3 regions of the Saccharopolyspora sp. NPDC002578 genome follow, and region 3 is predicted to be linked to each of the others. Evidence: riboswitches for the same ligand, from Rfam matches in the RefSeq annotation. Region 3 holds a riboswitch; each other region holds the start of a gene.

Region 1 (2,256 bases), on a different contig from region 3:
GAGGTCGAGAAGTTCCGGGAATTCCTGGACTCGGTCTCTCCGGAGGACTTCCGCGGCGCCGATACGTGATCAGGTGAGCGGACGTGCGGTCCGCTCACCCCCGGTGCCGTACCCGGCTCCCGGTGCGAGTTCGCACCGGGAGCCTTTTCGCGTTCGGCGAGCGGCGCGAGCCGGAGCGGGGACGTCACACCCGGGGTGGGCGGGCGGCTCCGCGCGTCGCGTTGACCCGCTCACGGGCCGGGCTTACCGTCGGAGTGCGCGAATCGCCCCGATGTGATTTTCCAGGTCGGGGAAGGTCGAAGCCCCGGTTCCATGATCGTTCCCCCGTTCGGCGGATGATCATGCGTCGAGCCGGGTTCTGGTGGTTCGCCGGCCTCGGGCCGGGCGAGGGGAGGCAGGCGTGGTGGAGCGAGCACCTGGCGAGGATTCCGCCGCGGAGCAGTCGGCGCCGTTCCCCGACACCGCGCTCCCGGACGAGCTCGTCGGCTACCGCGGACCCGCGGCGTGCCAGATCGCCGGCATCACCTACCGGCAGCTGGACTACTGGGCGCGCACCAAGCTGGTCGGCCCGTCGATCCGCGGCGCGGCGGGATCCGGGTCGCAGCGGCTGTACTCGTTCAAGGACGTCCTGGTGCTCAAGGTCGTCAAGCGACTGCTGGACACCGGGGTCTCGCTGCACAACATCCGGGTCGCCGTGGAGCACCTGCGCCATCGAGGCGTGCAGGACCTGGCCAAGATCACGTTGTTCAGCGACGGCACGACGGTCTACGAGTGCACCTCCGCCGAGGAGGTCGTGGACCTGCTGCAGGGCGGTCAGGGCGTGTTCGGGATCGCGGTCAGCGGCGCGATGCGCGAGATCACCGGGACGATCCACGAGTTCCCCGCCGAGCGGGCCGACGGCGGCGAGCACGAGGAGCCGGTCAACGACGAGTTGTCCCGCCGTCGCCGGGACCGCCGCACGGGCTGAGCGCCTCGCCCCGTGACGGGGGCGTCACCGCCGGTCAGCGCCGTGCCCGGCGCACCGGAGTGATCGAGCGGGATGAAGATCGCACTTTCGGTCGTCACTGGATCGGGTAGGCTGCTGAGCATCGCTGACCCCGCGCGGGAGAGTTCGCCGGTGACCTGGTCACCGGCGGCGCCGAAGGAGCAAACCCTCCCCGACAACCTCTCAGGCCTGCTGGACCGCACGGGCGAGATACCTCTGGAAAGAGGGACCACCGGTAGGTGGTTCCCCGCCGACGGTGCAAGCCCGGTCGCCGTACCGGGTGAAGCTCTCAGGCGTTCGTATCGCGGACGGTGACAGAGGGGGAGAGCAGCATTCGTGCTGCCGCCCTGTGTCCGTCGCGATGAATGAGGTGTGGCGATGACGACCGAAGACCGTATCCCGCTGGCCGCCCTGGAACACGGCACTCCGTTCGCCGACCGCCATGTCGGGCCGTTGCCCGCCGAGCTGGCGCGCATGCTGGACGTGATCGGTGTCGGCTCGCTGGAGGAGCTGGGCCAGGCCGCGGTGCCCGAAGGCATCCGCGAACGGGACCTGCAGCTGGCCCTGCCGGAGCCGGCTACCGAGGCCGAGGCGCTCAAGCAGCTCCGGGACCTGGCGCGGCTCAACAGCCCGCACACCGAGATGATCGGGCTGGGCTACTACCCGACGATCACGCCGCCGGTGATCCTGCGCAACGTGCTGGAGAGCCCCGCCTGGTACACGGCGTACACGCCGTACCAGCCGGAGATCTCGCAGGGCAGGCTCGAGGCGCTGCTGAACTTCCAGACGATGGTCGCCGACCTGACCGGTGTTCCGGTGGCGAACTCGTCGATGCTGGACGAGGCCACCGCCGCCGCCGAGGGCATGACGCTGGTGCGCCGCGCGGGCCGGGCCAAATCGCCGCGCTTCGTGGTGGACGCGGACGTGATGCCGCAGACCCTGGAGGTGCTGCGGACCCGCGCCGAACCGCTGGGCATCGAGGTGATCGTCACCGACCTCGCCGCGGGTCCCGAGGCGCTGCCGGAGGACGACTTCTTCGGCGTGCTGCTGGCCTACCCCGGTGCCTCCGGCGCGCTCCGCGACCACGAGGCGATCATCGAGCGGGTCCACGAGCGCGGCGGGATGGCCGTGGTCAGCGCCGACCTGCTGGCGCTGACGCTGCTGCGCGCTCCCGGTGAGATCGGTGCCGACGTGGTGGTCGGCACGACGCAGCGCTTCGGCGTGCCGATGGGCTTCGGCGGCCCGCACGCCGGGTACATGGCGGTGCGCAA
Region 2 (2,256 bases), on a different contig from region 3:
AGCGGACCAGGTAGTCGGCGAAGACCTGGTAGTTCTGCGCCGGCAGTTCCCCGCCGACCATGGAGCCGTTGGACTTCATCCACGCGGGCGCGCTCCACGGCGTCGCCACCACGTTCAGCTCCGGAGCCAGTTCCCCGGCCCGTCGTAGCAGCGGCAGGATGTCGGCCTCGTCGTGAGCGATCGAGAACTCCGCCAGCTCGTAGTCGCTCTCCCCGGCGGGCACGTCGTCGTAGCTGTAGGTCGAGCGCGCGAAGTCCGAGGCGCCGACGACCTGCCGCAACGCGGTCAGGCCGATTCCGGTGTCCGCGTCGAACAGCCGGGACATGATCTCGTCGCGCCGCGGGGAGTTGTTCACCAGCCAAGCCGACGAGTCGGTCAGCGCCGCCCCGAACCCGTCGACGGCCTGGTACGTCGTCCCGGGGTCGACCGTGATCGTCTCGTTCCCGCCGCCCGCCCCGAACTCCGCGTCGGGCTGGCGCGCGAGCTTGCTCTGGCCGTCCTTCGTGGTCAACCAGACCCCCACCGCCGGGGCCGCGTGCGCAGGTGGAGCGAGCACCAGACCGGTGCTGAGCGTGATCGCGGAGAGCACCAGCGCGGCGGCCCGCCCGGCGCGAGGCGCCGCGACCCCGCCTCGTGTCTTGTGATCCATCTGCCCAGGGTGGTCTGACCAATCCTGCCCGGGTAGCTCCATTCGGTCGCAACCCCGCGCTCCGCGAGGCGAGGAAGGGAACCTTCCTGTCACCGGTGACAGGAAGGTTCCCTTCCTCTCTCGATCCGTGTGATCCGGAGCGAGGGGGCATTGACACCGACGGGTGCCCGTTTATCGTTGCTGGGCACGTCCACAACCGCATATGCCGCAGATCCCGGGCGGGAGAGACCCCGCGCCGACGGGGCGCCGAAGGAGCAAACACTCCCTGCAAACTCTCAGGCACCCATGACCGCTCGGGCGAGGCGACTCTGGAAAGCGCGCGCTCCGGCGCCGCACCCACGGTGCAAACCGCGCACGACGCGGTGAAGCTCTCAGGTTCCGCAACAGAGGGGGAGGCCCACGAACCCGGGCACACCTGTGCCCACGATGGTGAGGAGCCTCCATGTCCCTGCCCGAGCAGCTGCGCTACACCGAGGAACACGAGTGGATCGAGGACCGCGGTGACCTGGTCCGCATCGGCATCACGCCCTTCGCGGCCGAAGCGCTCGGCGACATCGTGTACGTGCAGCTCCCCGAGGTGGGCGAGCGGATCGAATCGGGCCAGACCTGCGGCGAGCTGGAATCGACGAAGTCGGTCAGCGACCTGTACGCGCCCGTGACCGGCGAGGTCGTGGCGATCAACGAGGCGGCGGCGGACGACCCCGCGGTGGTCAACGGGGACCCGTTCGGCGAGGGCTGGCTGCTCGACGTGCGTGCCGAGCAGACCGGTGCTGTGCTCACGGCGCAGGAATACGCCCAGTTGACCGGTGGTGAGTAAGCCGGGCTGAGGGGGACGGATCTGTGACGATCAGCGTCTTCGACCTCTTCTCAGTGGGCATCGGGCCGTCCAGTTCGCACACCGTCGGCCCGATGCGGGCCGCCGGGATGTTCACGGCACGCCTGCGCACCGAGGGTCTGCTCGGCGAGGTCACCAGGGTGAAAGCCGAGCTGTTCGGGTCGCTCGGAGCGACCGGGCATGGTCATGGGAGTCCGAAAGCGGTGCTGCTCGGGCTCGAAGGGCACGATCCGGAGACGGTGGATCCGGCCGCGGTCGAACACCGGGTGGACGCCGTCCGCACCGGTGGCCGGCTGTCGCTGGCGGGCGAGCACGACATCGCCTTCTCCGTCGATCGCGACCTCGTGATGCACCGGCGGAAATCGCTGCCGCTGCATCCCAACGGCATGCGGTTCACCGCGTTCGGTACCTCGGGTGAACTGCGCGCCGCGGTGTTCTACTCCGTCGGCGGCGGGTTCGTGGTCGACGACGGCGCCACCGGGACCGACCGGATCAAACCGGACGAGACCGCGGTCCGGCACCCGTTCCGCACCGGGCAGGAACTGCTCGCGAGGGCGGCCGATTCGGGATCGCGGATCAGCGACGTCATGTTCGACAACGAGCTGTCGTGGCGTTCCGCGGCGGACATCCGCGCGCAGCTGCTGCACATCTGGGGCGTGATGCGCGAATGCGTCGACAACGGGTGCAGCAACGATGGAGTGCTGCCCGGCGGGCTGAAGGTGAACCGGCGCGCGGCGGCGCTGCGGGCGAGCCTCACCGAGCAGGACGATCC
Region 3 (2,256 bases):
TGTGTTCGATCTGGGCTGCGCCGGAAGTTCCGGGCGGTCCTTTCGAGGTTCGTGGTGCCCCGAGGGCGGTGCGGTCTCAGGCGGACCGGCGGTAGAACGGCAGCTCGACGACTTCCACGTCGATCGACTTGCCGCGGATGTCCACCTGCAGGGCGGTACCGGGGGCGCTGTGCGCGCGGTCCACGTACGCCATCGCGATCGGGTGGCCCAGCGTCGGTGACGGTGCACCGCTGGTGACCTCGCCGATCTCGGCGCCGTCGGTGTCGAGCACCCGGTAGCCGTGCCGCGGAGCGCGGCGGGCATCGGTGCGCAGGCCGACCAGCGTGCGCTCCGTCGGCGCTTCCGCGACCTTCGCCAGCGCTTCCTTGCCGACGAAGTCGCCGGGCTTGTCGAGCTTCACGACCCGGCCCAGGTTCGCGTGGAACGGGGTCAGGGACGCTGAGAGCTCGTTGCCGTACAGCGGCATGCCCGCTTCGAGCCGCAGCGTGTCCCGGCAGGACAGCCCGGCGGGGATGAGGCCGTGCGCGGCGCCGGAGTCGGTCAGCGCCCGCCACACGGCGGGGGCGTCGGCGGGCGAGGTGAACAGTTCGAAGCCGTCCTCGCCGGTGTAGCCGGTGCGCGCCAGCAGCACGTCGGCGCCCGCTACCACGCTCGGGTACCCGGCGTAGTACTTGACGCCGGAGAGGTCGGTGCCGGTCAGCGGCGCCAGGATCTCCACGGACTTCGGGCCCTGCACGGCGATCAGCGCGTAGTCGTCGGAGACGTCCTCGTGCGTCGCGTCGAACCCGGCGACGCGGTCGGCGAGCTCGGCGGAGACCACGGCCGCGTTCGCGGCGTTGGCGACCACCAGGTACTCCGACTCGCCGAGCCGGTAGACGATCAGGTCGTCGAGCACTCCGCCGTCGGCGTTGCACAGCATGGTGTAGCGGGCGCGACCCTCGGTGATCGTCGAGGCCTTCGCGACGAGCGCGTAGTCCAGCGCCTCGGCGGCCTGCGGGCCGCTGATCTTGATCTCGCCCATGTGCGAGAGGTCGAACAGGCCGGCGGCGGTGCGCACGGCCTGGTGTTCGGCGGTGTCGCCGGTGTAGCGCACCGGCATCCGCCACCCGGCGAATTCGGTGAAATGTGCGCCCGAGGACGCATGGATCTCCCCTAGCGGTGTCTCTCTCAGGGAGGGGGAAGACGACGTCATGGTGCGGAACTCCTCCTCGTGGGCACCGATCACGTCCGAGGGGACCGGTTGCGGCCACTTCCAGCAGAAACCATATCCGGGGTCCCTCGACGGCGACGGGCGCGGGCGTGCGCTGGCCGGTCTCCCCGGAGTCATTGGCCTGAGAGTTTCACCGCGCGTCGGCGGCTTGCACCTTGGGCGAGGGACGCGTGTCCCTGCTTTTCTCCGTGATCGCCTGGTGTCGTGCGGTGCGGGGCCTGAGAGTTTGTTGGGGAGGATTGCTCCTTCGGCGCTGCACCCAGGAATCGCATCCTGCACGGACCAGGGGCTCCTGGCGGGGCGCAGACTCTCCCGCTCGACGTCGTCGGCGTGTTCGTCTCGTCTTCTGTTGTGTTCAGAAACGCTACGGAGATCACACATCGCAGTCAACCGAACGTGAGCGTGATCCCGTTACCCTCCGAAGTCGTCCGCATGGGCCGTGACCTGCTCGTACTGCACTCGCAGGCCGTCGACCAGGGCTTGCAGCGCGACCTCGAAGCTGGCGTCGTCGATCTCCGCCGCGTGCTCGCGCAGCAGGTGCGCGTTGCGCAGGTGCGGGAACCGGTCGTCGTAGATCTCGGCGTCGTCGACGAACCCGCCTGCGAACGATCCCATCGCGGCGCCGACGACGAGGTACTTGGTGGAGGCGCCGATCATCGTGGCGTACCGGGGTGGCCAGCCCGCGCTGGTCAGGCCGCCGTGCACCGCGTCGGCGCGGCTCAGCGAGGTTTCGCGGCGGGCCGGGCCGGAGGCCATGAACGGCACCAGGTTCGGGTGGGCGGCCAGCGCCGCCCGGTAGGAGCGGGCCCAGCGCAGCAGGCCGGTGGTCCAGCCGGCGGCGAAGCCGGTGGTGTCCACGGTGGCCATCACGTCGTTGGCGACGTCGTGCAGCAGGGCTTCCTTGGTCGCGACGTGGTTGTACAGCGAGGCGGCGCGGACTCCGAGCGCTTCGGCGAGCTTGCGCATGGACAGCGCTTCGAGCCCGGACGTGTCGATGATCACCAACGCGTGCTCGCGGATGCGTTCCGGTGTGAGCTGGGGACTCT

The links. A riboswitch is a leader RNA that binds a small molecule or an ion and turns the genes downstream of it on or off. The one in region 3 is predicted to bind glycine.
Region 1: linked by a shared signal. The riboswitch ahead of gcvP (aminomethyl-transferring glycine dehydrogenase) and the one ahead of gcvT (glycine cleavage system aminomethyltransferase GcvT) in region 3 are both predicted to bind glycine.
Region 2: linked by a shared signal. The riboswitch ahead of gcvH (glycine cleavage system protein GcvH) and the one ahead of gcvT (glycine cleavage system aminomethyltransferase GcvT) in region 3 are both predicted to bind glycine.

Annotation. Positions count from the first base shown of each region.
Region 1 covers NZ_JBSFWJ010000001.1:312,648-314,903, reverse strand. The annotation lists gene ACWD38_RS01420 (bifunctional nuclease family protein) at 1-69, shown strand, start outside; gene ACWD38_RS01415 (MerR family transcriptional regulator) at 401-967, shown strand; glycine riboswitch at 1,093-1,195, shown strand; gene gcvP (aminomethyl-transferring glycine dehydrogenase) at 1,364-2,256, shown strand, end outside.
Region 2 covers NZ_JBSFWJ010000003.1:909-3,164, forward strand. The annotation lists gene ACWD38_RS02575 (glycoside hydrolase family 30 protein) at 1-649, opposite strand, end outside; glycine riboswitch at 859-951, shown strand; glycine riboswitch at 952-1,046, shown strand; gene gcvH (glycine cleavage system protein GcvH) at 1,092-1,466, shown strand; gene ACWD38_RS02585 (L-serine ammonia-lyase) at 1,490-2,256, shown strand, end outside.
Region 3 covers NZ_JBSFWJ010000087.1:17,833-20,088, reverse strand. The annotation lists gene gcvT (glycine cleavage system aminomethyltransferase GcvT) at 77-1,192, opposite strand; glycine riboswitch at 1,311-1,407, opposite strand; glycine riboswitch at 1,408-1,535, opposite strand; gene ACWD38_RS27085 (TetR/AcrR family transcriptional regulator) at 1,622-2,256, opposite strand, start outside.